DNA from 4 places in the Paenibacillus sp. FSL H7-0918 genome. Region 1 is predicted to be linked to each of the others. Evidence: riboswitches for the same ligand, from Rfam matches in the RefSeq annotation. Region 1 holds a riboswitch; each other region holds the start of a gene.
What was found. A riboswitch is a leader RNA that binds a small molecule or an ion and turns the genes downstream of it on or off. The one in region 1 is predicted to bind cobalamin.
Positions count from the first base shown of each region.

Region 1 (7,441 bases):
TCCTCGGCATCCAGCATCGGGAATTGTTGCGCATCCTTGGACATTGGAATTTCATCCGCGATCCAGTGATTAAGCAGCAGTACCTTATACAGCTTGTACATATGAGGCATGCGAATATCATTCCAGTTCAGAATACCTGAGCATTCACCGTCGATAATGCGTGTGGATTGGTTAGGTGCTTCAGTATTAAAAATCTTTTGTAATTGCATTTCTTATCCCTCCATTTTTTGCGCGGGTAATCTTTCTTGGTGTCTTGTTCATAGAAAGACGGTGATGGAGTAACGGAGAGGAAGTTTGGAGCTGTAGGAGCGTCAGCGTTCGCCCGAAAGCTTTCCGTAGGAAAGCTCGCATCGAAAGCATATGCTGTCATCGGATGTCATCCGCTAATAGCGGTAAAGATCAAGACCTCTGATGACAACAGCGGCCGGAAGCCCAAACATTCCTCGCAGTTACGAAATTCATCATCGTTTTTCTATTTAGGGCACTAAGATAATTAGCTAGCGCAAGATTCACACTCTTCTATAGTCAAAGCACGGCTACGCACATAATAAGTTGATTTCAAGCCGCCCTTCCAGGCATTCAGATGCAGTTCCAGGAACTCGGTAGCCTTGATGTCAGGACGGACATACAGGTTGAAGCTTTGGCCTTGATCGACGTGACGCTGGCGAGCAGAAGCCATGCGGATCGACCAGTTTTGGTCAATCGTAAATGCTGTCTTATAGTACCAGATCGTTTTGTCGGACAGATCCGGTGCTGGGTTAGCAATCTTATAAGTTGTTTTTTCTTCATAGGAAAGCAGTTCATACAGCGGATCAATGCTGGCGGTGGAGCCGGCAATAATCGATGTAGATCCATTCGGCGCAATGGCGAACATCCAAGCGTTACGTACGCCGTCCTTAGCTACTTCTTCTTGCAGCTCGCGCCATTGCTCAGTCGTTACATATTTACCTTCTTGCTCACCGCTAACATAACCGCGGGAAGTGAAGTATGCGCCAGTCTCCCAATCGGATCCAGCAAATTTCGGATAACGGCCTTTTTCACGGGCAAGCTCCATGCTCGAACGAACCAACAGGTAGTTGATATGTTCATATAAATGATTGTTATATTCTACGGCTTCCTCGGATTCCCAACGAATGCCCTTGAGTGCCAATAGGTGATGCAGGCCGAATGTGCCGAGACCTACTGCGCGGTACTGGCTGTTCGTGTATTGTGCCTGCAGAACTTCAATATTATTAATGTCGATTACGTTATCAAGCATACGAACTTGGATCGGAACAAGTCTTTCTAATACGCCAGCTGGAATCGCCCGTGCTAAGTGAATCGAATTCAGATTGCAGACTACGAAGTCGCCAGGGATTTTGGAAATAACGATCCGGGTCTGGCCATCTTTAGTTACTAATTCTTCTTGCTCAATAACTGTTGCAGACTGATTCTGCATAATTTCTGTACACAGGTTGGAGGAGAAAACCATACCTTGATGACGGTTTGGGTTGGTCCGGTTCACGGTATCGCGGTAGAACATGTACGGTGTACCCGTCTCTAGCTGTGATTTCATAATCCGTTTCATGATGTCGATCGCAGGAACAGTGATCCGGGATAATTCCAGGTTCGCTGTAGCCTCAGCATATTTTTCACGGAAAGTACCTTTGCCAAGCTCTTCATCGTAGAAATCTTCCAATCCTAGTGGACGGCCATTTTTATCTGTCCAGCCCATGACCTTTTTCACCTCATGAGGGCAGAAGAGGTTCCAATGGCTGCGCGATTCTACAGCTTCCATGAACAGGTCAGGCAGGGAGACGCCATGGAACACGTCATGTGCACGCATGCGCTCGTCACCGTTGTTCAGCTTAAGATCGAGGAAAGCGAGAATATCTTTATGGAATACATCAAGATAAACAGCTACAGCACCTTTACGTGTGCCCAACTGGTCTACACTGACTGCTGTATTGTTCAACTGGCGAATCCAAGGGATTACGCCGGAGCTTGTGTTCTTGTGGCCACGGATATCCGAACCACGTGCCCTTACTTTTCCGAGGTAAACGCCGATGCCGCCACCCATTTTGCTTAGACGTGCTACGTCTGTATTGGAGTCAAAGATTCCCTCTAGGGAATCGTCTACAGTATCAATAAAGCAGCTGGATAGCTGTCCAGCGACCTTTTTGCCGGCATTGGACATTGTAGGTGTAGCAGCAGTCATATAGATGTTGCTCATAGCCCAATAAGCTTCTTTTACAAGCTCAAGACGTTTCTCAGCTGGCTCACGGTGCATCAGGTACATAGCAATAATCATATAACGTTCTTGTGGAAGCTCCATTACACGGCCGTCAAAATCATGCGCCAAATAACGGTCGGATAGCGTAAGCAGACCGATATAGTCAAACAAAAGGTCGCGTGTATAATCGATACACCCGCCTAGTTCGATAATTTGTTCTTTGGTGTAATGACTTAGAAGTTCTTCGCGATAGATTCCTTTTTTCACGAGATCCGTAATTAGTGGATACAATTCACCGTAAGGCTCTTCTGGATAAGCTTTGTAGCGGCGATGGACGGCAGCTTTTTTATAAAGGGTAGTCAGAAGGGCGCGGGCAGCTGCGAACTTCCAGTTAGGCTCTTCTTTTGTTACAAGCTCTAGAGCGCTCATGGTGAAGGCGTTGCTGATTTCTTCTCCGCTTACCGAGTCACGACGCAGTTTGGAATTCACTCCACGCAGCAAAGTTTCTTTATTTAGTTGATCGAGACCTTCCAGAATACGGTCAGCGTAGACGGAAAGACGGTTCTCATCAAAAGCCAGTTGGCGATTATCCGGTTTTACTACGAATTGCGGCATGTTTAGTTCATCCCTTCTTATTTCAAATTAATTTTTCAATATCAAAAATTGATATATTATAGCGCAGCAGGCTGCCACAGAAAGACCTCCGAGCCGTTCATGCTGGCCGGAATGTCGATAATGCGTTGGTTGGAGCTTCCCCGGTAGAGAAGCGTAGTATCTTTCAGTTCTTCTACAAATCTTCCATCTATTAACACCTGACACTGTTTAAGTAGATTCCACTCCGGCGTACCGGGAAGGGCTGTAAGTTCTTCGTACGTATAACCACTGTAAATCCAGATTGAGAACCCTGGCAGTACAGTGCGAAGCTCATGAATGAACCCCAGCAACTCTTCTGCTGAGAAAAAAGGATCGCCGCCTGCCAGTGTCAGACCATCCAGCAAAGGGTTAGCGGCGATTTCTGCAATGATTTCATGTTGTCGTTCTAAGGTGAAGACTTCTCCATATTTAAAGTTCCATGTCTCGGGATTAAAACATCCCGGGCAACGATGGCGGCAGCCGCTGAGAAAGAGGACGGCCCGCATGCCCTCTCCCTCGTTAATCGACTCCGGATAGTAACCGCAAATATTCATAGATGCTTAACGCGATCCCGAACTTCAGCTTGTTTGGCGGCATTAAAGCGGGTCTGATAGTCGCCGGTTAAATAACCTGTAACTCTGCGCAAACGGCGGATGTGCACATCATTCTCATTTGCGTTGCAGGAAGGACAGTTTGTCCCAATTACGCCTTCGTATCCACAGCTGGAGCAGCGGTCAATCGGATGGTTAATGCTGAAATAACTGACCTGTTGTTCGAGCGCATATTTAATGATTTTGATAAAAGCCGATGGGTTGTTGCGGGCATTGCCGTTTAATTCGACATAAGAAATAGCCCCGGCATTGCAGTATTCATGGAAAGGAGCTTCCAAGCTGATCTTCTGAGCAGCACCCAGATCGAAGTATACAGGGATGTGAAAAGAGTTCGTATAATATTCACGGTCGGTTACGCCCGGAATGGAACCCAGTACCTTGCGGTCAACTTTGGTGAATTTACCGGACAAACCTTCTGCTGGAGTAGCGAACAGGGTGATGTTAAGATCCAGTTCCTCACTTTTCCGATCGCAATAGTCCCGCATATGACGCACGATAGCCAGCGCCTTGGCATGAACTTCCATATCCTCGCCATGGTGTTTGCCGTACATAGCTTTCATACATTCCGCCATACCGATGAAGCCAAGAGACAGACTGCCATGCTTCAGCAGATCGCCTACAGTGTCATCGGGTGCAAGATGTTCGCCGCCTTCCCAAACGCCTTCTCGCATCATGAAATCGGAAGCTTTAGCTTTTTGTGCGGTTTGGATGTGGAAGCGATGGAGAAGTCCTTCCAGCGCAATATCCATATAATGATTTAGATCTTCATAGAAGCCAGCTTCGTCTGCGACGGTACGTCTGCCTGTTACTGTGCCGTGTGCCAGACCTAGCCGAACCAGATTTAGTGTATTAAAGGAAAGGTTGCCCTTCCCAGAGCAATGATTACGCCCAAAACGGTCACCGAGCACTCGGGTTCGGCAGCCCATTGTAGCGAACTCCGTATCAGGATCACTTGAATCATAATACTGCAAGTTGAGCGGAGCGTCCAGATTAGCGAAGTTTGGATATAGTCTGCGCGCAGAACATTCAGCTGCTTTTAGGAACAGTTCATAGTTAGGATCGCCTTGCTGTTGATTGATTCCTTGCTTGCATTTGAAGATTTGAATCGGGAACACTGGTGTTTCTCCGCTGCCAAGTCCGTTCATAGTTGCGGTTAGCAGAGAACTGATCACAAGCTGACCTTCTGGTGAAGTACAAGTACCGTAGTTGATGCTGGTAAACGGTATTTGTCCACCGGATCGGCTGGACATGGTATTCAGATTATGTACCATACTTTCAGCCGCTTGCAGGGTTTCGATTTCGGTTTCCTTTAGTGCAAAACGGAACGCTCTTGGATATGACTCCGCCAGATCGGTCCGGCTCATCGTAATCTCGCCCAAAGATTCGTCAGCTTGTCCTTCTTCAAAATAATCCAGACCCTTGCGGAACAGCTTGGCGAAGGATTTGGTTACATAAGGTGCCAGATCGTAATCGAGTTTATTGGCGGATACACCACCATATTGAGCATTTTGCTGGGATTGGAAAATAATCGCTACCAGAGACATAGCTGTCATTATTGAGTTCGGAGGACGAACGCTGCCGTTGCCGGTATTGAAACCTTCACGGAGAAGTTTATCAAACGGGATAAAAATACAGTTCGTCGTTCCAATCGCGTATTGATCCAGATCATGCACATAGACGACATTGTCATCAATAGCCTGCACTAGCTGTGGCGGCATCGTAAAATTGCGGGCGTACCATTTTGAATATTCACTGCCGAACTTGCTCATTTTACCGGAGAAACTCTCTCCATTCAAATTGGCATTCTCGCGCAATAGGTCCATATCCCGACTGTCGATAATATCCCGGCCTAAATCAATGAGCTCTTCTAAAAGAACTTCCCGTGCATTTTCTACTCCATTAAATTGTCTCTCCAACAACGTCATTGTACAGCTCTCCTCTCAGTATAAAAGAAAAACATCTATCATCAAATCCATATATCCATAAGAAGTTGGACTGCTATAAGCAGTCGTATATTTGTTCAGATTACATAAAAAAAAGCATCCCCTACCCGAGGATGGCAGAAAATGCCCGATGCGTTATGTAAATATCCACACGGATATTTGCAGAGGTCTCTACGTAGATGACCGCATGCGGACACCATCCCTGTTCCTCGCAGGCATCAATAGTTGGTGTCGTCGAAACAGGTAGGTCTCCTGGCTTCCGTGGGATCTCTCGGCGCCTTCCCAAGGGTGTTCCTAACCCTCAGTGGCATTTGCCGGGAGATGTGGATTCTCAAGCTTCCCAGAAGCTTAAGAAGGCCATCCGGTTACAGTGGCGGGACCGCAGCGGATTCTCACCGCGCTTCCCTATTAAGCTCTAAATCCGGTTAAGGATCAAAGCGCCTGTCTCCACTATATTTTGTTGTCGTTAGATAAAAATAACCCAAGATGTTGTGTTTGTAAACAGTTTTTTAGAAAACCCGCGCGGGGAGCGGGTTCTTCAAAAGTACTCCACAAATGATCCACAGGCTGTCCATAAGTAATCCACAATTGATCCACAGGGAGATGCGAAATGATTCATAAATTGTCCGAAAAGATGCCACAAAGAGTCCATAAATATAGTGCAGATGACCCTAGAATTTGCTCATGAGAAAATACTCTTAGCCCAAAGTCATATTTTGGAGTAATCAGAAGAAATAGAAGAGATAAGGGAGGATAATCTTGCTTAGTTTGTGACAGAGCGGTGGAATTGTTACAATGGAAGGAGACAGCTACTATAAAATTTCGAGGAGGTATTCTCATGCCTATCGCTGAAGTTACAGTTATTCCAATTGGAACAGGCAGTACCAGTCTTAGCAGCTATGTTGCGGATATGCAGCGGGTGCTGAAGACAGTAGAAGGGATTACTTATGAACTTACGTCTATGGGTACGATCATCGAAGGGCCTCTGCAACGCATTTTTGCCGCGGTAGAAGCTTTGCATGAGTCTCCTTTTGCCGCAGGTGCAGAACGTGTCTCTACTTCACTTAAAATAGACGACCGCCGCGATAAACCCTCTACTAGCCGTGGAAAGTTAGAGTCTGTGGAGCGTAAGCTACAGGTGGATTAGCAGTTTAGGAGGGCGGAAAACAGGGAGAAATAGGCTTGCGTTTCTGGCTGAAAGTTGTATAATATTTTTTGTTTGACAGAAAAACAGCGTTAAGCTGGTGTAGCTCAGGGGTAGAGCAACGCACTCGTAATGCGTAGGCCGGGGGTTCAATTCCCTTCACCAGCATCCTTACAAAGTCGATAGTGGCGCGTGTTCCCGGGTTTTTGGAACTGCGCCTTTTTTTTGTACAAGCATCAACTTCTAACATTCTTCTAACCTTTAGTCGATTAAAGTGGGTGTCTCGTCAATTTTCTCCACTTCTTTTCGGGTTCCTAGAATAGAATCTCCGATACATCGGGGCACCGCTTCCTGCAGATTGGGGAGAACATGTGAATAAGTATCCAGAGTGATATTTATTGATGAATGGCCTAATCTTTCCTGAAGTCGAATATGATGGACAGCCCCTGCTGTTCCCTGTTCTTCTGGAGAAACGTATCAAGGAAGATAAGACATGGCGCGAAATCGGTAATGAAAACGGTATGACTAGTGGTCACTGTCGAGCAGATGGAAGGCGTGTCGCAAGCTGACAGCAATCAGAATGAAGGATGTGGCGGAGGTGCAGCATAAGCTGCTTTTCTCTTGCGGGGGCAGATCGGTTAGATGGTAATTACTATAAAAATAAAAAAGACACCACAAGGTGTCTTAGTACAGATACTTTTCGCTCGAATTTCACGAGCTCGTCAGTGAACTGAGTTCATAAGCAAGACTGGCTACGGCTAACAGATGAAGAGATAAAGTAATATCAATGTTAAAATGTGCGGTAATATTAATTTTCATAGATAACCACGCTCCTAAAGTATAAATACACATAAAGAAAACTTTATAAAGCGCTTGGCCTGCCATCATCAGTGCCAGG
Region 1 covers NZ_JBBOWJ010000006.1:135,247-142,687, forward strand. Annotated here, with positions in the region: gene MHI15_RS29350 (ribonucleotide-diphosphate reductase subunit beta) at 1-209, opposite strand, end outside; gene MHI15_RS29355 (ribonucleoside-diphosphate reductase subunit alpha) at 494-2,827, opposite strand; gene nrdG (anaerobic ribonucleoside-triphosphate reductase activating protein) at 2,884-3,399, opposite strand; gene MHI15_RS29365 (anaerobic ribonucleoside triphosphate reductase) at 3,396-5,381, opposite strand; cobalamin riboswitch at 5,625-5,859, opposite strand; gene MHI15_RS29370 (MTH1187 family thiamine-binding protein) at 6,238-6,546, shown strand; tRNA gene MHI15_RS29375 (tRNA-Thr) at 6,640-6,711, shown strand; gene MHI15_RS29380 (hypothetical protein) at 6,945-7,112, shown strand.

Region 2 (7,441 bases), on a different contig from region 1:
TGACGAGCCGCGCGATGTGGTGCTGACGATGTTCGGTGATTTTATTGCCTATCAGGAAAAGAGTAAGACAGACATTCCAACAGCGGTTGTGCTTGCCAAAAGTGATATGCTGCATTCGCTGAAGGATGAGGATGGCGATTACATCAAGTCCAACAGCAATGTGTTCAATAACTATGTTCACCGCAAAACATTAAACATGGACGAGTTCCATAATATCGACGGGGAAATTCGCAGATTTATTGGTAAGGTGGACAGACCCTTTAAAGATACGATGGATGTTTATTTCGCGAATACGGGTTATTTTGCAGTATCTGCATTGGGCAGCAATCCTGTGAATCAAAAGATTGAGGGTGTAGTAAGCCCGATTCGTGTAGACGAGCCTTTTATTTGGCTGCTGCATAAGCTGAAGTATATTGAGGGGAGCGACGGCCCGTGAATGTTTTCTCAGGGTCAACAATCGCCCAACAGATGTACACCCGCGAACGTCGCGGAGTGTTTCGTTCCACAGAAGGCTTCGATACGGTAGCGAAATCAGATAGTTTAGACAATAATTTTGTGAAAAAAATCCTTCATCCCTTCTGCCTCTACGATGCTCCTGCGGAGTTAACCGCACGTGGAGAGAAGGATGAGGCTGCATATCCTGGTGCGCTGCACCTATTTCATGCTGAGAACGGGGATACAGTTATTGGGCTTAGTCGTTATCAAGCGGCCGATTTCACAGGCCAACGAAGCGCTTTTTTTGCACATAACTATGTAGTTCCTGCTTCACGTTCCGAAGAAATTGTGCAGAGCTATGGAGACTGGCTGCATGCTGATTTTGCAGAGCGTCATACGGGAGAGCTTGGTGGAACCTTGCCGGAGCTGCCCTCTATTCCAGTTGTTCGCACAGACCGCAGCCCGGATCCAATCGCAGGCTTACGTCTGTTAGGGATTGATGAAGGGATATTCAAGGCGTTATTGCAAGCCGTAATGCTCTCTGTAGCGGGTAAGAAAAAAATCTACGTGGCTCTAAACGTACCTATCACCGAGTTGTCCGCGCGGGCGGTGGAGCTTACAGAAATTCTGTATAGCGTGCTGCCGTATGAATTCCGCCGTAGATTAGGCGTGATTACGTATGCGAATGAACCGCAAAGCCGTAAATATATACATCTTAGCTTTGTGGAAAAAGGTTCACTTCGTCCCGGTGATCGCAGTATTGAGAAGGATTATACCTTTGATTTGGCTTCCGGACGGATGGGGAATGTCGATTTTGGCGAGACCCGCCAGCCTTATGCTGATTTGGTGTGGAAGCTATTACTGCTGAATCCAGGAGATATTAACGACTTCGTAAGCTTCGCCGATCAGATTCTACGTGGAGAGAGTCCTGAGCACAAGCTATCCCTTTCTTTCTATAATGAGCTGGCTATATTTTATGAGATTGAGCAAGGCAACGAGCATTTATATACGGAAAACAAGAGTGCGGTGCTAAGTGGTTTGCTTTCTTACCTTAAACCAGACGGTGCAATTCATTCTAGAATCCGCTTGAATGATATTTTCTTAGAACGGTTTGACCGGGAATTTGATCTGATTCGGCAAAGAAATGTGCCAGATCCGGCGATTATGGAATGCTTTAAAGAGTATTTTGTACTTAAAGATCACAATTACAGGGTCAGAATCGTGGATTATTTCATCAATGGGATGCTTCATAGTGTGGAAGCGGGCCGCAAGGATATTTTGAGTGCTGCTTACAGGATCATTGAGAGTAATGATGAGTTAAGTGCAGCTTACTTCCAGCGCGTGATGTCTGAAACTTATTTCCGTAAGCAGCTACTTGAGCCTTATATGGAATCAAGACTAGCTGCGGCGTCCAGATCTGCGGATATTCTGAGCTTTGTGCTCCATTGGGGGCGGTTCCTGCCAGTGGCGTTAGAGCAGTCTTTTGCTCAAAATGCTGTGAAGGATTATTTGCTAGAAAAGCTCCAGCTGGAGCATGATCCAGTGGCTTCTGTGGCGGAAATTCATGAAATTGTAGATAAGGCAGAAAAAGATCGCCGCAAAGGAACAGGAGTTGCTCCTAAGGCACTCTCCCTAATGCAGGATCTTGCTGCTTCAGCAGATAGATTCTTACTGAACCGCTTATCGCTTTCTGATATGACGCAGGAGGAGCTTCTGGAGGTAGTTTTTTTACGGTATGGTAATGTTGTCGATTGGCAGCCGCCACTGGATAGGATTAGCAAGCAGAAAGAGAATGCGCTGCGTGCCGCTTACCGCTGGTTTGGTGAAGAGAAGCCGAATGAGGAGATTTTTACAGGATTGTCTCCGCAGGAACTAGACGATGTGCAGCTACTGGGTCGTCGTTTGCTAAAAGAGGCGCGTGTTCTGGAACCCTTTGAACGGCTTCCGCTAGCCTTTTACTATACAACTCAGCGTGAAGGGGGTCCGCTGGATTACGATGCGCTTCTGGAGCTGTTAAAGCGTAAAGCCGGTTCCGACAAAGAAATCATCTATCGGTTTTTTGCTTGGTCGCAAGGCAATCCTTTATTTACGGTTTCGAATAAAAAGCTGCAACCGGGTTACCGTAAGGCGATTCTGAAGTATTTCCTGAGCAGTGATCGTGAAGCGTTCAAGAATCGGGAATTCCGAAAGAACTATGTCGCGGCAGCTCGGCCTGCTCTGCAAAATGTGTACAATGAAGCCCGCTCCCAACTGGCTTCCCCGCTGGCGCGCTGGATCAGCCGCAGCCGATTTCGACTCTTAATCTCCGGCTCCATTACGGGTATTCTGGTGATTATTGCAATTATCGTATTCAGTATGCTGCGTCCGGATGATACGAAGACGGCTCTGCCGGGGACAAGCCCTGAGCCGACCCCTGTTCAGAGTGCAGGCAATATACTGCCTCCAGCTTCAGTATACTTGAAGGATCAGAGCGTCGAAGGAGATAAGGGGAGCAGCATATTGGTGTTCACCTTCGCAAGTGCAGATGACTGTGTGCAGTTTCAACCGACTGAGATTAGTTTAATGTCTTCGTCTACAGAGATAGATAAAAGCTTTAAGGTCGCTGCTACAAATGGGACTTGTCCAGTGCCGTCAACGGATGGGACGGATGAGGGAAACGCTGCTGACGAGTCAGATGCCGCTGGCACTACTGGAGGAACAGCAGAAGGTGCAGATGCTACTAATGCTGTAGCTGATGCATCTCCGTCTCCTACGCCTTCCTCTAATACTGAGGACAGCACTGGGTTGCCTTCCGCAACAGCTGTGACTGAAGGTGAACAACCTTCCTATCAGGTTGAGGTTACATTGGAGCCTGGAGCGACAATTCTAGAGAAAAGTATGATCAAAGCCGGAAGATTTACATTGATCGTAGATCCCGATCCTAATATTCCACCAGCTTCTGATTCAAGTGCTGAACCCTCCCCGACTGCAAGTCCGGAAGGAACAGCAGAATAACAAGCTTTCTGAACAGCAATACCCACCGGAAGGTGGCGTATTGCTGTTCATTTTTTTGCTGCCCATACTAAGCTTTTCTATAGACATGCTATGTATTAATAGATATGATTATGGATGTCAAAATAAGATACTACATACTGGAAAAGGTGCAGACTAAATCAATCTAGTCGTCTGCTTAAAAGGGAAGTCCGGTGCAAGAGTCCGGCGCGGTCCCGCCACTGTATGTGCGGAGCGTTTCTTCTATAAGCCACTGCCCCGAAGGTAGGGTGGGAAGGTGAAGAACAGCGATGAAGCATTAGCCAGGAGACCTGCCTTTTTCGTGAGCGTTTCTATTCTTCGTGGGGTAAGAATGTGGAACATATACAGATGGACTGTTGGCAGGAAGCAAGCGCCGCAGCCTCAATTTGTAATCTTCCCTGACCGCCCTCCAAAGGGGCGGTCTTTATGTTATGCGTCTTATTCCCGGCAGTACCCATTCTTATACAGAAAGAGGTTAAACAATGAAGAAAATCATGTCTTCCAAGTTTGTAGCACTTGGGCTGGCCTTATTCATGGTCATTTCAATTCTAGGAACATCTCTTGCTCCGGCGGGACAAATATTTGCAGAAGCGGGCGCTGGCGCCGGTCTGGAGGCAACTGCCGCGGAGCGGATTAATGTTGCGGATGCGACTTATGCGGCTGCAGAATATCTCTTGAAAGGTGGCGTGCAATCGGATTGGCAAGCCATTGGATTAGCGCAAGCAGGGTACAAGCTGCCGGCTAGTTACCTTTCAGAGCTTGAGAAAAAAGTAAAGGATGCAGCTGGCGATTTCACCAATGTAACCGATTATGCTCGAATCGTGCTCGCAGTGAGAGCGATTGGTGCAGATCCTACTAGCTTTGCTGGTAACGGAACGACTCCTGGCTATAATCTGATTGAGAAAATTTATAATAATAGCAAGCTCAGTGAACAGACGCTTAATAATCCGGTATATGCTTTACTTGCGCTGGATTCTGGTAAATATAATATCCCAAGTGACGCGAAATGGACGGCGGATAAGCTCCTTACGGAGATTCTCTCCAAACAGAATCCGGATGGGGGCTTTGCACTAACCTCAGGCGCAAGTGAGCCTGATATGACAGCGATAACCTTGACGGCTCTGGCGGCACATAAAAATAATCCCGAAGCCTACTTAGCAGGGCTACAAGCCGTAGCTTGGTTATCTGCAGCTCAAGATAGCCATGGGGGTTACGGTGACAGTGCTGAAAGTAGCGCACAAGCAATCCTTGGACTCACCTCCTTCGGAGTTGATCCTAGTGGATTAGAATACACCAAAAACAAAGTGGATCTAATGGAGAACCTGCTTAGCTATCGTCTAGCTGATGGTAGCTTCACCCATAGCCGTGGTGGAAGCAGTAATATTCTGGCGACAGAGCAAGGGCTTCAGGCGCTGGTTGCCTATAATTTGCTATATAAAGGAAGCAACAGTAAGCTATACGATTTTTCCAAATCCTCCATTCAGAGCTCACTCATCTACGCTCCAGTAACGATTGAGGGACCACAGGCCACGTTGGCACAAGGGTACGCCTATGCTGGCAACGCACTTGGAGCGTTAGAGAAGCTGGCGCTTCAAACGAACTTGCCGATCACGAATCCTTCGGGCAGTTATGTGACTGGCATCGGAAGTATTGCTGCTGGAAGCTTTGGTGGTTATGACGGATGGATGTATGTTGTATCACGTGACGGAAAATGGATTAATCCCGATGTAGGCATGAGTGATTTTGTACTTAAAGATTCAGATCAGGTACTGGTTTATTATGCCGGAGATGACACTAAGCTTGTGGATTCCGTTACGCTTTCCAAAGCAAATCTTAAAGAGGGCGATTCCTTTACCGTCACTGTAACTAGTAAGACGTGGAAATGGGACGCTGCTACGAACACTTCCTCTCCTGTAACTGCAAAAGCTGCGGGTGTTCAGGTCCAAATTGGAGCTCAGACGGTAACGACGAATGCTAAAGGTGAGGCCGTATTCTCAGGAAATATGCCCGCAGGTGACTATACACTGACTGTAACTGGCTACCGTGAAGGCAAAGCCCCAACGATTGCTAAATATACAAAAGCTCTAAAAGTGATTTCTAAGAATGTAACAGCTTCGCTAACCGTTGAAGGCCCGGAAGGGTTGATTAGTGAGGGGACTTTGAAAGCCTCCAATGCCCTTGAAGCGTTGCAACAACTAGGGTCTACCGATGATTTTAAAGTAGATATCACCAAATCGTCTTATGGCAACTTTGTATCAGGTATCCATGGAGTTTCGCAAGGTACTTACGACGGATGGTGGAGCTTCGTGGTATCACGCGGCGGGGAGTGGATATATCCAAGTGTGGGTATGGATGCGTTCGAACTACAGGAATCCGATCGTGTACTTGTCTATTATGCAGGAGAAAATACACAGGTTGTAGATGCTGTGGTGCTTACCCCATCACAGCCAAAAGCTAATGAAGCTTTTACTGTAAAGGTTTCACAGAAAAAGTGGGTGTGGAATCAGGAAAGCTTAACTTCTGATCCGGTTACCTCACCAGCTGCAGGTGTGCAGGTTTCGGTTGGTGATAAGAAGGTAATCACGAATGAACAAGGTGTGGCTGTTGTTGATGGGGGTCTCCCAGCAAATAGCTATACAATAACTGTTACCGGTTATGCTAAAGATAGCGTACCGAGCGTAGCGCGTTATACTCAGTCTCTGACTGTCGGATCGTCTGTTATTGCTCCAGCAAAAGCTACCGCTACCCTCTCAGTGATTGGAGATAGCCGGAAAGGAACCATCCTAGCCAGTACAACAGTAGCTCTAAAAGAGGGCGAAACGGCTTATAGCTTACTAGTCAGTCAATTAGGGACTAAGGTAGTATCATCCGGCAACGCTGGAAGCATCTACGTGAAATCTATTGACGGGTTGGCTGAATTTGATGGAGGCCCAAGCAGCGGATGGAAGTATAAAACGAACCGGGATGCGGATCCAAGCATCAGTGCAGACAGTTATATTTTGCAGAACGGTGATACTTTGTACTGGTACTATACCTCTGGAGAATAAGGAAGAGGAAGTTTGATTAGGCGGGCACACATGGATTCGGAGTAATAGCGGATCGGGTGCCCGCCCTTTTTTATTTGAGGAAAGTCGTTTTATGACAATATATACTTTTATTCGACACAATATTTTAAAAATCATCAAACTCTTAGCCCTTCCGACCGATAAAAATAGATAGATCATAAGATAATGTGAAGGCGGAGTGTAGATGAAAAATTTGAAAGTGAAATACAAAATAGGGCTGCTTTTGGTATTCGCAGTAATTATGGTGAATGCTGTAGGGGGCATAGGCATCATCACAATGAACAAAATGGCCGAAAAGACAAATGAGACATATAATGAAAATTTATTGCCTGTTTCTTACGTAGGGCAGATGCGTACGAATAATAGGGCTATTGAATCCTATCTTTTGGAGCGTTTGATTAGCGTTGATGCCAGCAAAAACAAAGAACTTTCTGAGAGTATCCAAGTGAAGGTTCAAGATAATAATGAACTTATGAACAAGGTGAAAGCGATTCAGTATAATGATCTTGCTATTGTAAGTAAAATCAAAGAGTATGAGTCCTTTTTGCCAGATTATCGTGCACAGCGGGATAACATTATAAAGATTGCTGATAGTAATCATAATCAAGAGGCCTATAAAGTATTTTCAGGCGAATTTAACGAATCCCGTGAAAAAATGATCAACCTGCTTAAAGGAATTAGTGATTCTTTGCTTAAAGATGCTGATGAACACAATTCAGGTTCCATGGCAACCGCTAAAAGCATGCGGGTAAACAATACCTTAATGATTACGTTCGCTTGGGTGATTTGTATCGTGATTAGTATTGCAATCATTCGACTGATAACAAAACCGCTTAAAGAACTGCAAGGACTAATGAAGCGGGCAGAAGATGGAGATTTGACCGTGGTAGCAACGTACACCGCCAAGGATGAGATCGGCCAAATTAACA
Region 2 covers NZ_JBBOWJ010000002.1:990,135-997,575, reverse strand. Annotated here, with positions in the region: gene MHI15_RS18425 (hypothetical protein) at 1-436, shown strand, start outside; gene MHI15_RS18420 (GAP1-N2 domain-containing protein) at 433-3,429, shown strand; cobalamin riboswitch at 3,557-3,759, shown strand; gene MHI15_RS18415 (DUF4430 domain-containing protein) at 3,930-6,494, shown strand; gene MHI15_RS18410 (methyl-accepting chemotaxis protein) at 6,697-7,441, shown strand, end outside.
Region 2: linked by a shared signal. The riboswitch ahead of MHI15_RS18415 (DUF4430 domain-containing protein) and the one ahead of MHI15_RS29365 (anaerobic ribonucleoside triphosphate reductase) in region 1 are both predicted to bind cobalamin.

Region 3 (7,441 bases), on a different contig from region 1:
CGATCGATATTCGCCGTCATTTCTTCTACAGCCGGAACCCGCGGGCTATGGATGTCATACACTCCAAGACCGATTCCTTTATCATAGGCCTGCTCCTCAAAGCTGATAATCAGCTCCCCATGGCTACGTGAAGTCTCAATGGAGATTACATCAGCATCCATAGCCGATATGGAATCGATCATGTCATTGAATTCGCTATAGCACATATGCGTATGAATTTGTGTCGTAGCCTTCACATGGTTCGTAGCAACGCGGAACGACTTCACTGCCCAGTTCAGGTAATGCTCACGGTCTTCTGCCTTAAGCGGAAGTCCTTCACGTATAGCCGGCTCATCCACTTGAATCATTTCGATGCCTGCATCTTCCAACGCTTTTACTTCATGGCGAAGGGCAAGAGCAATTTGATTGGCTACCTCTTCCCGGCTGAGATCATCACGTACAAATGACCAATTGAGGATAGTTACAGGACCCGTCAACATTCCTTTAACCGGAAGCTTCGTCAACGATTGTGCATAGACACTTTCTTTAACAGTCATAGGCTGTATAAATGCAACATCCGCGTAGATCACCGGTGGCTTAACGCAACGGGAACCGTAGGATTGAACCCAGCCATTACTAGTAAACAAGTATCCATCCAGCTTTTCTCCGAAAAACTCCACCATATCTGTACGCTCGAACTCACCGTGGACCAGAACATCCAGACCTAGCTTTTCTTGGAAGGTAATTGCATCCGCGATCTGCTCACGAACAAATCCATCATAACGCTCCTGATTCCAGACCCCTTTACGCCATTTCAATCTCGCCTGACGCACTTCTACTGTCTGCGGGAAGCTACCAATTGTAGTGGTTGGCAGAAGTGGAAGCTGCCATTTCTCTTGCTGCACCTTTAAGCGTTCAGCAAAAGGCAAACTGCGTTGGTCCGGCAAAGCTGCAAGTGCAAGCACTTGCTCCGCCACATCCTTACGGCCACGCTCAGGTAGTGCGCGGAATGCTGCAATAGCTTCACGACTAGCGGCCAGCGCTGCTTTAGAAGCTTCTCCTTTATCTGCGAGGGCTGCTCCGAGCAAACTAAGCTCTGCAAGCTTCTCATCGGCAAAAGCTAACGCATTCTTAACTGTCGCCTTCTGCTTCACCTCACCTTGAACGGTGACTGGGACATGCAGCAGACTGCAAGAAGGCTGAAGAATAAGACGATCAAGCGGCACATGAACGCTGAGCTTTTCTACCAGTTGCAGCTTAGCGTCTAAATCGGAACGCCAGATGTTCCGTCCATCAATAATTCCGGCACCCAGCCATTTGTCCTTCGGCCAGCCAAGACGTTCGATAGAAGCCAGATTCGCTCCACCATCGTGCACAAAGTCAAGACCCAAGCCTTGAACAGGCAACTCTAGCAGTGCCTCCAACGGTTCAGCAGCTTCGAAATACGTCTGTAAAATAATATTCAAGCCCGGCACGGAGCCGGCAATTTCTGTGTATATCGAGTTAAGCAGTGTTAATTCTTCTTTACTTATGCCTGTAACAATCGCTGGCTCATCGATTTGTACCCAGCTTACCCCTTCTTGCTTCAGTTCCTGTAGCAGTTGAACATAGACTGGAACAAAACGTGCAGCAATCTTGGCGATATCTGCCGCTGCGTAACCTTTGGACAGCTTAAGGAAGGTATACAGACCTAAAAGTACCGGTTTACCTTCAATCCCTGCCTGCGATTTAGCAAAACGATAAGCCGCTAGAGGTTTATTTTCAGTCAGGCGTGGTGTTTGTGTGCCGATCTCTGGAACGATATAGTGATAGTTCGTATTGAACCATTTGGTCATCTCACAGGCAGTAGCCTCAGTATTACCACGGGCCATTGCAAAATAAAGATCAAGCCCGATGTCGCCGCCATCATACGTGTACCGTGGAGGTACAATTCCAAACATAACAGCCGTATCCAACACATGGTCATAAAAAGTAAAATCATTCACCGGAATAAGCTCAATTCCTGCCTCTTGCTGGGTCTTCAAATGCTGCAGCTGAATTGCTGCCATTTCGGAGCGGAATTGCTCTTCATTTATTTTCCCCTGCCAGTAGGCTTCCAGTGTCTTTTTCCACTCGCGGTTCTTTCCGATTCTCGGATATCCAAGATTACTTACTTTTACTTTATTCGTCATCTCGATACACTCCCTCTTCCATCTCTTATTTCAAACTCCAAAGCTACTTGCTTTCCTATAAAAAAGAGCGCCCTTCCCTAAAAAAGTCAAAGGGAAAGACGCCCATGATATACCCATGGTTAACGTCTAACACCTCCCTATCTTCCGTAGGTGAAGCAGTGCTGTTGAAACAGGCAGGTCTCCTGGCTAGCGGCGTCAACATCTTGAGCAGTCTTCCCAGCAGTAGTAAATTGCCAGTGACCTCTGTTGCTCGAGATTCTTCCGTTACAGTGGCGGGACCGCATCGGCTTCGAACCGAATTTCCCTATTAAGCCTACCGAATTACTATTTTCCGGTCAGCACCTGTCTCCGATATCATTCATCATTTGAGTGTCTTAATCTGATGTCATCATACGTGAAAGCCCCAGCAATCTGCAATAGATTACTGGGGCTTCTGTTATATCGATTCCTTATAACGGACTTAGAAAAATACGAAATATACTACAGCAGCAAGAATTATACGGTATATAGCAAACGGTAAGAGCTTGATACGATTGATCAGTTTTAAGAAGAAACGCATCGATAACAGCGCAAATAGGAAGGCACTAATAAAGCCTGCAATAAAAAACGGCAACGCGTCCATGGTGAAATATTGCCAGTTTTTCATCAGTGACAACAGACTGGCACCTGCCATGATGGGTACTGCCATAATAAACGTAAAATCAGCAGCGGCACGATGGCTCATCCCGAGGAGTACTCCACCAGAAATCGTCGAGCCCGAGCGTGAAAATCCAGGCCATAACGAAAAACACTGTACAAGACCTACACCAAGTGCCTGTTTGTATGTAATCTGATCTACACTCTCAGTTCTGATCTTCTTCGGCCCAAACAGATCGGCAATAATCATTAATATAGCCCCAATCACTAGACCAATTAACACTGTTGAGGTAGAGAATAAATGCTCATCAATATAATCATTAAACAGAACACCTAACACACCTGCAGGCACTAACCCTACCAGAACCTGAGTCAGCTTGAGATGCCCGCCCTGCTCCAACTGCTGTAGCTCCTCTGTTACAGGATCCAACTGCTTACGGCTGAAACGCTTTAAGCCTAACAAATCAATGAACCGATTTCTAAAGATCACAACAACCGCTAATATTGAACCCAGTTGAATAACTACTTTGAAGGTATTTGCTGTATATTGTCCAAATAACTCCTGTGATTTCAGCCACATATCATCAACAATAATCATATGACCCGTGGAGGATACTGGAGCAAATTCGGTTAAACCTTCAACAAGCCCCAAAATAATGGCTTTAATAATCGTTAATAGCTCCATTTGTTTCCCTCCTTTTTAATAGTCATTTCTATTATCAGTCCACTACCCGCTTAGCCCTCAGTGTTCATTCTCCGGCTGCGTTTGCGGAAGTACAGAAACCCAAGAATAACTAATCCGCCAGCAATTAGTACATAGACTACATTGGAGTACACATCCATGTACACGGCAATGTCTTCCCAGGATTCGCCCAATACCGCGCCAATAAGCACAAGCAGCAAATTCCATCCCAATGTGCCAATCGTTGTGAAGATCATAAATACTCCAAATTTCATGCCCGACATTCCCGCCGGAATCGAAATCAGACTGCGGACCAGCGGAACCATCCGACAAAACAATACAGTCCAGTAGCCATATTTATCAAACCAGGCGTCAGCCTTGTGGATATCTTTTTTACTGACCCTAATTAGGCTACCCCAGCGTTCAACCAGTTTCTCTAACCGGCTCACATCCAATAATCGGCCAATATAATAGAGAATTACTGCACCCAGTAGTGAACCAGCCGTGGCAGCAATGATTACACCAGGGATCGTCAAGCTCGTCGTAGTCGTCATAAATCCTCCAAAGGGCAGGATCACTTCTGAAGGAATTGGTGGAAATATATTTTCAAAGGCCAGCATCAGAAAAATACCGAAGTAACCAAACTGCTCCATAAAATCTGTAATCCATGCTTGCATCTTGTTACCCCCATTTCTCATATCAAGTTCTTCTTCAGGTTGCGTAAATAGCGGCTGCGAATAAAAAAGAAGTATAGTCCTTGAACAGCCAAATATCCGAGTAACACCGCGCCTGTCTCCGTTGCGATAGATAAGTAGAACAACCGTTGAAGCGCAATAAAGGCAAACACACTGTGTAAAATAGCTATTCCGACCGGCACAAAAAACAACAAAGACAGCTGAATCGTAACTATTCGATTGAGTTCTTTATCCGTAAGTCCCATCTTGGACAAAGTGGAATATTGATTGCGATCATGATCAAGATCGGTATATAACCGGAAGTAAAGAAAGCTGCCTGCCGCGATAAAAAAGACAGTACCCACCAGCAAGGAAGCAAAAAGCATTGTGTTATACAATGTTTTCTGAAGCTCAAACAGCGTGCCGCTGATCACAATCGCATACGGAGAATCACTTTCATAGGACTGTTTGCCTTTATGGGCAAGATCAGCAGCGATACCTACCGTCTGTGGAAAATCCTCTACATAAAAACCTGTATAAAGATCCGTCTGCACGGGATCAATAGCGCTGTAGAGCTCATCACTGATCACGACACCACTAAAATCCCCGCCATCTCTACCATCCAGCTCCGGCAATAAATATTCGGCGATGGGAACTTGCTCGGTATAACCTATTTCTTTAATGGCAAGTCCTTGCTGCAAGGAATAGACCGCTTTTACTCTGCCTTCTGTTAAACTGCGATCCCGCTGTGAACCAATCATCACCAGACCTTCGTTGCCCACCAGAGCACGCTCATCTGTTGGGAAACCTGCACGTTGCAGGGCGAAATTATAATCACTGAAAGCAATCAAGGGAAGGCGTAAAGTGCGATCGGGTCCAGTCTGAGCTTCAACCTCAGCATATTTAATCGGGATACTAAGCGCCTCATAAGGGAGTTCGTGCGTCTTGAGCTCTTCCTTAATTTCGTTCAGATGCTGATCAAAGGGTACACCCGTCTGATTTCCTTTGGCTACATAACCCACTGCTGCAGGATAATCCAATTTCAGCTCTCTGGAAAGTGTATGTATCGATGCAAATACCCCTACGGAAGTGAAGGAGACTGCGGATACAATCGTCACCATAAAAAACATTCGGCCATTCTCTTTCCAGCGGTAGGACAAACCGGATAAAGTGATGATATTCGTACGATGCCAATACAAGCGCCGAATGTCCTTAAGCAGCTTAACCAAACAAATACTTAGCTGGGTATAAAAGAGATACGTCCCGATAACCGTAATCGCAACGACCGGAAACATGACTTTCTCTACGGAAGCAGCTTTTGCAGTAGCCGCCATATAATAACCACTGATCAGCAGTACAGCAGAAATAATAGATAATACAAAGGATACTTTGGGTTCTTCTTCTGCCTTACGCTCTCCCTGAAACAGACGCATCAGTGACTCATTGCCGATAAAAACAAAGGTGCAAAGCGATATCAGAAAAAACAATAACACGAAGCTGCAGATCGTAAGCACAAGTGCCTGCCATGGGAGATGAAAGGTTAACAGGGGAATTCCCAAAAAAGTGGATCCGATCATCAAAAATAATTTGCCCAGAAGTAACCCGAGAAGGGTACCTGTCAGGATGGCAGAGGTGCCGATCATCATATTTTCCAGAAAAACCATGGTGTTCAGCTGTCTCTTCGTCATTCCGTGCATCAATAAAATTCCGAACTCCATCTTGCGCGACTGCAGGAAGGATCCAACGGATACGAGTACGAACAAAGAACAAAAGACATAAATAATTGCCTCTGCCACCATCATCGTATGAGCCGCCGTACTATAAATTAAGCTCTTTGAAATATCCGGATGGTAAATAAACAAAGCGCACACGAAAAAGATCATCACCGAAAAAGCACTGACGACAAAATAAGCGGCATATTTGCGTTTATTACGTGTTACATTCCTATAAGCGAATTGCCGAAAGGTCATGGCTGGTTCCCCCAAGCAGAGACAGCATATCAATAATACTTTGGAAGAAAGCGCCTCTATTACTGCCCTTGTACATTTCACTATAGAAACGTCCGTCTTTAATAAAGATGACCCGGTTGCAAAAGCTTGCAGCCACTGCGTCATGTGTGACCATCAGTACCGTAGCTCCTTCTTCCTTATTCACCTCTGTCAACATATTCATGACTTCCCCTGAGGCTTTGGAGTCCAGATTGCCTGTGGGCTCATCCGCCAAAATTAACGATGGACGATGAATCATCGCCCGGGCGATAGCCGCCCGCTGCATTTGTCCGCCTGAGACCTCGTACGTGCGCTTCTTCAGCAAATGTTCGATGCCAAGCAAGGTAGTGACCTCTTTCAGCCTGCTCTCCATCTCTGGGACACGAGCACCTGCAAGCGTCAAAGGTAATACGATGTTTTCCTCTATAGTGAGCGTATCCAGTAGATTAAAATGCTGAAAGACGAAGCCTAGCTCATGACGGCGAAAAAGCGCCTTTTCTTTTCTGCTAAGCAGATTAGGATCTCGGCCGTTGATCAGAATCTGACCGGAGGTCGGTTGGTCGATGGTGGCAATCGTGTTGAGCAGCGTTGTTTTCCCGCTCCCGGATGGACCCATTATGCCAACAAACTCCCCCTTTTCTACAGAAAAGCGGATATGATTCAGCGCCTGAGTGGACACTTTACCCTCATATATTTTTGATAAATTATGAACATCTAGAATGGGCAAGTGTTACCTCTCCTTCTTTCGACTGGATTGCCTTCATTATACAAAGTGTACACATAGGCTGCTATTTCTGAAACTTACAATGCCCTTACACATTTGTAAGGTTTGTTATATGCTGCTCCCTAAATACAATCCGCACGGTGGTCCCGCTTCCTTCTTCGGAACGGATACTCACCTCATGTCCAAGCTTGCCGCAGATCTGCTTCACGAGATATAAACCCATCCCCGTAGATTCCTGGAAGGTTCGTCCATTCACCCCGGTAAAATAAGCATCGAACACGCGCGGCAGATCTCCTGCTGGTATGCCTACTCCTTCATCCCGGATCTCAAGCACAGTCTGCTTATCTTCCGTGACCATCCCTTGGAAATAAACATGTTTGCCCTCTTCTGTCGTATAACGTACAGCGTTCGTAATCAGCTGCGTAAGGACAAAAGTGAGCCATTTTTCATCCGTGGTTACGGTAATCTGCTCATCTATTTGTATAGCTGGAAATACTCTTTTTCGAATAAAAAGACGCTTCTGCTCAGAGGTCACACCACGTACGATGGTCTCCAAATTCAGCCGTTCCACATAAAAATCGTGCTCG
Region 3 covers NZ_JBBOWJ010000001.1:1,090,304-1,097,744, forward strand. Annotated here, with positions in the region: gene metE (5-methyltetrahydropteroyltriglutamate--homocysteine S-methyltransferase) at 1-2,150, opposite strand, end outside; cobalamin riboswitch at 2,306-2,511, opposite strand; gene MHI15_RS05110 (undecaprenyl-diphosphate phosphatase) at 2,611-3,471, opposite strand; gene MHI15_RS05115 (DedA family protein) at 3,522-4,145, opposite strand; gene MHI15_RS05120 (FtsX-like permease family protein) at 4,163-6,112, opposite strand; gene MHI15_RS05125 (ABC transporter ATP-binding protein) at 6,087-6,857, opposite strand; gene MHI15_RS05130 (sensor histidine kinase) at 6,943-7,441, opposite strand, start outside.
Region 3: linked by a shared signal. The riboswitch ahead of metE (5-methyltetrahydropteroyltriglutamate--homocysteine S-methyltransferase) and the one ahead of MHI15_RS29365 (anaerobic ribonucleoside triphosphate reductase) in region 1 are both predicted to bind cobalamin.

Region 4 (7,441 bases), on a different contig from region 1:
TGAGATCACTTGGCCGGCATCAAGAGGCAGTTGAGGCGATTGAGAACGCAATTGCTAACGATCCGAGCAATCCTTTATATCATCATCATAAGGCACAGTCACTTGGTTTACTTGGTGATCATGAAATGGCCATTCAAGAAATAGATATTGCTATCAGCTATAATCCTGCCAATCCGGATTTTCACTTCGCGAAGGAACAATTTCAGCTGGCCCTTAAACGCTAATAAATGAGGATCAACTGATCCGTCAGGAGGAATGGAATGAGTAAATTTATAGTTGTAGCCATTGGCGGTAATTCATTGGTGAAAGACAATGGCCGCGATTCTATAGAGGATCAATCTGAGGCAGTACGTGAAATTGCTGTCAATATCGCTGATCTGGTGCAAGCAGGCAACGATGTGGTGGTTACTCACGGCAACGGTCCACAGGTTGGATTCGAGCTGAGACGAAGCGAGGTGGCTTCGGAAGTCACTGGAATGGATGTTACTCCGCTGGTCAATTGCGTGGCGGGCACGCAAGGGGGCATAGGCTATTTAATTCAGCAGGCCTTAACAAATGAATTCATTCATCGCAGATTAGACAAAAAGGTTGCCACAGTCATTACTCAGGTCGAGGTTAGCAAAAATGATCCGAATTTTCAGTCTCCCTCGAAACCAGTGGGCTCCTTCTTCACGCTTGAGCAAGCAGAGGAGATGAAGCGTGCCAAGCCAGATTGGGTCATCATTGAGGATTCAGGACGAGGTTACCGCCGTGTTGTTCCATCGCCTAAGCCGATTGATATCGTTGAAAAAGACGTCATTAAATCACTCATTGAGACGGGTTATGTGGTAATCGCTGTTGGCGGAGGCGGGATTCCTGTGATCAAAACCGAAAATAATACCTACGAAGGTATCGATGCAGTCATTGACAAAGACTTTGCTACAAGTCTGCTGGCCGAACAGATCGATGCAGAATCTCTTATCATTACAACAGGAGTTCCTCAGGTATGTGTGAATTTCGGTACGCCTGAGCAGAAGGCTCTTGAAGAAGTTACAGCGGCAGAAATGTTGGTATATGCGGAGCAGGGTCATTTTCCTGCTGGCAGTATGCAGCCTAAAATTGAAGCAAGTCTTGGCTTTTTGAAAAAAGAGGGACGCAGAGTTATCATTACCAATCCGGAAAATATGAAAGCTGCGATGAGCCAACAGGCTGGCACACATATTGTAAATTAATAGGATCTAATTTATCTCATCATTTCATGGAGACCGCCACTGATCTAAATCAGGGCGGTTTTTTGACATATTCATGAATTGTTATCTAACTGTTGCTTTCAGATGGCCATATTCTGGTGAATAAAAGGAAGATAAGAGGTAAAACTATGTCCACTATAGAGAAAAAAATACATTAAAATGCGGGGGTAAAAGATGATATCGAATAAAGGAACAACACAACGTTTTACCAGGGCTACAATTCTTTGTTGTATTTGTGCATGTACAGTATTGCTAAGTGGATGCACTAAAGCAGCGGATGAGACTCAAGTGCCTACTCCAACAGCTCAAGTAGAAACCGCAGCACCTTCTGCAGAAGCAACTACACCTGTACCTACGAATAACGCAACAGAACAACCTCTAACATCTGCGTCACCCGGCTCAAATACTGGGAAACTTCCAGAGGGGGTTAGCGTTCAGAGAGTTATCAAGGAGGTTTCGTTAAAAGATAACTATCATAAAAAGGTTGAGCTGCTAACTGACGGAGGCAAGCGGGTCACCATTACAGATCCGAATCAAAAGATTGTTTTGCAGCAGATTGAATATGACGGAAGGATCACTGCGGTTAAGGGTAAACAGGTTACCGTTCAAGTGGAGGGCGGTAAAGAGCAAACCTTAACGATTCCTGATCATATAGTCATTGAAGATGAAGACAAGCTCGGATTGAATAATGGCGTTGAAATCGAGTGGACGGTAAATGCAGATGGACAAATCGAAAGTGTGGAATTGGACGATTAAAAATTTACCGAGGTGAGCTGGATGAAATTTCTAATCGTACTTGGTAGTATTCTTGTTCCCATTGTTATGCTGATGTTACAGGGGAAATCGATAAAGTGGCGTATGGTTTTTAATGTTGTTTCGGTCTTAAGTGCGATTATCTTTGGAAATATTTCCGCCTTGGCGATTTACGAGATATTAAGAGATCATGCTGTGTTTATGACCTCGATCCATGCGATATTTTTAAATCCAATGTTTCTTATTACCGGAGCCTATCTTGGCGTATATTTAATTTATCGGTTGATGATAATTTCGTATGATGAGGTTTATATGTGATCGGTAGAACATAAATAGGGATGTTCCCTGAAGGGACACCCCTATTTGTGTTGTTAACAGGACGGGGGGTTAAGAGGACTTTCCTACAACGTTTGTTCCGCTCTTCGTGATCTTGTAGGTGATGATATCCCCATTCCAGAAGTGGAACTTCAGGATAACCTCGCCGTCTTTAACATCTTTAAAGAACGCGGGAAGCAGCTTGATTTCTTTAGTGTTATAAGAAGGTGAGAAGGTATTGCCGAATTCCTTAAATGGAGTCCAGTCCTGCGGACCTGCATTGCCACCAGCGGTATACACAGCTTCCATTGTGGCAAGCTGGTTACCATTAAAGGTGGTCGGAATGGCAAAGGATTCAGTCGTGCCTTTTGCATCGCTTAATTTAGCTGTGTCATACACAATGACCTTAAGTCTCCACGCAACACCCTTGTTGAATTTCAGAGTCAGCACGGCATTTTCACCATATTTTTGGGAAGCTGTGAGCTTTTTGAGTTGGCTGGCTTTGAGGGTGAGCTCCTCACCATTTAAGGTGTAATCTTTACCTTTGGTCAGATACTTTCCGTTGGCACTAATGGTGGTTAGCTTATTGCCGTTCAGGTTTAGCTTAACCTTGGTATCTTTAATTTGTGCACCTTTTTTTAGGTAGACCAAATCGCTTTCGGTGCTGGAGGAACGCTCCTTCAGACCAGACATTAATACATTGTGGAGTTCAGGATCAGACCACTTATAAGTTTTACGGTTGAAATGCTGCCCGTTATCCCAGAGCATGGAAGTCATTTTCTTTTCTTTCAAATAATAAGTCAGATACTCGAAGAATTTAAGCTTCTCGCCCTGTTCAATCACACCCGTGTCTTTATCGAAACCTAATAAACCAAATTCGCCGACGATGACAGGGATGCCTTTAGCTACAAATGTATTGTAAACGTTATCAAAAGTTTGAGTGATATCATTTTTTGTATCTTTTTCAAATGTGGTGTAGCCGGCAATGTTCACACTAAACGGCCAGAAGCCATAGAAGTGAACGGTCGCAATAATATTTGAATCGTTCAGAGCCGTAATCGTCTTATAGAGATGATCCATTCTTGTTTGCGTAGGTGAAGACTCTAATGAAGGTAATACAAGTGGGCGGAGGTCGTTTTTCCCACCGGATTTCCGCACGATTTGATAGAAAGAGTTATTAAGTTCAGTAAGCATTTGCTCCATTTTTGCTTCGTCTGTGCTTCCACCATCGGTGAACCGAGGCTCATTTATGCTCTCGAACATCAGCTTATCGGATTTGTCCTTGAAGCGATCGGCAATTTGAGTCCAGGCTGCATTATAACGTGCCAGCGTTTCATCGTGTTTTTCTTCCATATGGCTTACCCATAGCCAGGAATCATGATGGACATTAATCATGACATAAAGCTTGGCGTCCAGTGCCCAGCCGACAACTTCTTCCACACGGTCGAGGTAGGCCTTTTCTAGGGTATAGTCTGGTGCCGCACCCATGTGAGTATCCCAGGTCACAGGAATCCGAATGCTTTTATAGCCTTGAGCGGCGATCTTTTTAATAAGATCTTGGGTCACACGTGGATTGCCCCAGGAGGTTTCATCCTCACCTGTAGCATCTAAAGTATTGCCAAGGTTCCATCCGGGCTGCATTTCGTCTACATAGGATTGGATCTTACTCTTTGGCGCTGCCTTAGCTTGTTGCTCGTCCTTAGTTGCAGCTGCGGCCATGGATGAGAACAGAGAGAGCAGAAGAGCGGTGACAAGTGTCAATGATAAGAAGGATTTCTGGATTCGCGTAGTCATTGAATTCTCCTTTGTGAGATAAATTTAGGATGCTTGGACCTGGCTTTGACGCTGTACTCGGTGGTTAGATGAACACAAACACCTCCAGTTTTATTTTGTAAACGCTTTCTGAATATACCCTAACATAGAATACACTTAGCGAGTACCTTACTAATTTGTGGTAAATTCATATAAGAATTAGTGATTTAAATTAATTTACCCCACAGTTGGATAAAGAAATTATTTAAATAACCCTACTCATAGAAATTGGTTATTCAATAGGATTATCTCTAGCTGCCCGTTATACAAAAAAGAAATATAACATGACAAAAGCATATATATTAGTTATGATGAAGCATGAAAATTTAAAATTAGAAATAGGTGCCAACTATGAATGTTGCGGAAGTACAATCATAGATTGGTTAAATGGAAAGCGGGTGTGAATCCCGCGCGGTCCCGCCGCTGTGAAAGAGGAGTCCTTGCAAAATGCCACTGGGAAACTGGGAAGGCAGCAAGGGTGATGATACTTGAGCCAGAATATCTGCCTTTTTCTGTTACACCATCAAACTCTACGATCGATAGAGAGGTGCTTGAATAGTGTTTGCCAGCTATTACTGTGGTTCACTATCTTAACCTCTTGACGTTTATGTTGAGTGGTTTTTTTGTGGTTATGAGAAAGTTTATTCTGTTTTTTATCATAGGTATGAAGGGAAGGGTTATGGAAAAATGAAGAAAAATAAGTTTTTAGCGTGGTTACTTATTGTAGCTGTATTTATTACGACATTCTCTACAAGTGTAATCCCGGCTCAAGCAGATGGAGCAAGCTCTACCCTTAAAGGGTATGTATCTGTATCCGTAGAGAAATTCACCTTAGGCCAAGGGTATATTAAGGAACCTATTAAAGTTCCGATTTATGAAGGCGATAATGGCGCATCTTTAATAACACGTGCGCTAGGTGATGGGAATTATAGATATTTAGGAAATATAGATAGTGGTTTTTATTTATCAGAAGTTAAAGATAGTGGCAGAAGCGAAGTCAATATTCCACAATATATTTTAGATATGATTTCAGCCGATGGGAATACAGTCAGCACTAAAGCAGACCCCGAGTGGTTAAGTCAGTTTGACTACACCTCCATGTCGGGTTGGATGTATGCAGTAAATAATGTGTTTCCTCCGTTTGGGATGACCGATTATAAGCCTCAAGACGGTGACATCATTCGAACTCAGTTCACCACTTATGGCTATGGTTCTGATCTTGGCGGCTGGGGGGAAATCCCAGTTCAACTTGCCAATAAGGATGCTTTAACTGCGGAAATCGCCGAGATTAACAGTGCCCCTAATAAAGAAACTATTTTGGACAGACCAGTAGTGCAATCGGCAGTTTATGAAGCCTATTCCGTGCTCGAAAACATGGCAAGCTCTCAAATAAGTGTAGATCATGCGCTTGTCGGTCTTAATAATGCATTAGACATAGAACCCCCTGTTATTACAGTAAGTGGCATACAAGATAAACAGGAAGTATCCAATAAAGAAATAAGCTTCAAAGTAGCTGTCACAGACAATGTATATAGTGACATTACTCCAGAAGTGAAGCTGAATGGAGTTACTTTATCACCTGCAAATGGGGAGTATAAAGCTACTCTGAATTCAGGCAGTAATGCAATTACTGTAACGGCTCTTGACGGAGCTGGAAACAAAACAAATGTAACTTATCAGGTTACTTACAAACTGGAAACTTCAGTTGCCGTCAAACAACAGTTAGATAAAAACCTTGCTTATATTTTAAATACTGTAAAGAATCCAACGTTTGGAACAGGCAGCGGAGAATGGTCGATCCTTTCTCTGGCCCGGGCGAACTATACAGTACCTAACGGTTATTATGATCTCTATTACAATAATGTAGCTACGAAAATAGCATCAATCATTAAAGAGGATGGAAAACTCGACGCCAATAAAAGCACAGAGAATTCCAGAGCGATTCTAGGACTTACCTCTATCGGAAAAGATATCACAAATGTTGCGGGATATGATCTGAGAAAAGCACTCGCTGATTATCAATATATCCAAAAGCAAGGCAATAATGGTCCGATTTTTGCTCTGATCGCGTTAGATAGCCATAACTATGAGATCCCTGTAGTTGATGGAGTTACAGAACAGACCACAAGAGAAAAACTAGTTCAGTACATTTTAGATAAAGAGGTTAAAAAAGGTACAGCAGAAGCTGGTGGCTGGGAATTAGGCGTAACCAAAGCCGATGTCGATATGACTGCGATGGCGATGCAAGCTCTTGCACCTTATTATGCATCCCGTGATGATGTAAAAGCTGCCGTGGATCGGGCCATCCAATGGCTGTCCGATAACCAAAACAATCAAGGCGGATTTACAAGCTGGGGAAGCACTAGCAGCGAGAGTATCTCGCAGGTAATTGTAGCCTTAACTGGTGTAGGCGTAGATCCGCACACTGACGCTAGATTTGTTAAAAGTGGAAATTCGCTTATTGATGCATTACTTAGCTTTGCTGCACCTGAGGGTGGATTTAAGCATATCCTCACAGGCAAAGTGGACAATATGGCGACGGACCAAGGTACGTATGCTCTTGTGTCCTATGATCGTCTGATCAATCATAGCAACCGTCTCTTTGATATGAATGATGTGCAACTGGAACAACCAGAAGAACCGGGGCCTGGGCAACCAGAGGGTCCGAAAGAACTTCCGTTACCTTCTGGGGAGAACCCGAAAGTTGAAATCCCAAATGACGCTAATGATTATATCGTTCCGATCAGCGCTGGAGATAGCAACAAAGAAATCACAGTAGCTATTTCAGAAGAAAATCAATCAAAGGTTAGTGTCAATTTACCAAGTAACAGCGACCTTCCTCAGATAGAGGCCATAAAAGGTAACGTATCTGTAGTCATTCCTAAGGGTGCAAAAGTTACGAGTGGGGATGCCTCAACGATTGAACTGATTTCAGCTTTAACCGGTGCAGAATCTGCACTAAAAGATAGTGTGAATCAGATTATTCCTGGGGACAAGAAGCTTGATAACATTCTTCAAGCATTTTCCATGGGTGGTAGTGCAAGAGTAGAATTTAGTCAATTTATTACGTTAACCTTTAAGGACCTTAAAGGAAAAGAAGCTGCTTATATTCAAAATGGCACCCCTCATGCCATTCAAAAATTTGCAAGTGATGACTTAGGTTTTGCAAGCGGTAAGTCTGAGTATGCCTATGATAGTGGAAATGACTTAATTGTAAAAACCAATCACTTCACTGACTACATTGCGTATGCTTCCAGTGCAGTACAAACACCTGGCGGCGACGGTGGTAACGGTAATGGTAGCGGAAATGGTGAAGGAAATGGCGGCAACAA
Region 4 covers NZ_JBBOWJ010000002.1:1,161,150-1,168,590, reverse strand. Annotated here, with positions in the region: gene MHI15_RS19110 (tetratricopeptide repeat protein) at 1-224, shown strand, start outside; gene arcC (carbamate kinase) at 261-1,211, shown strand; gene MHI15_RS19100 (hypothetical protein) at 1,404-1,985, shown strand; gene MHI15_RS19095 (transposase) at 2,007-2,300, shown strand; gene MHI15_RS19090 (cellulase family glycosylhydrolase) at 2,370-4,091, opposite strand; cobalamin riboswitch at 4,433-4,633, shown strand; gene MHI15_RS19085 (S-layer homology domain-containing protein) at 4,797-7,441, shown strand, end outside.
Region 4: linked by a shared signal. The riboswitch ahead of MHI15_RS19085 (S-layer homology domain-containing protein) and the one ahead of MHI15_RS29365 (anaerobic ribonucleoside triphosphate reductase) in region 1 are both predicted to bind cobalamin.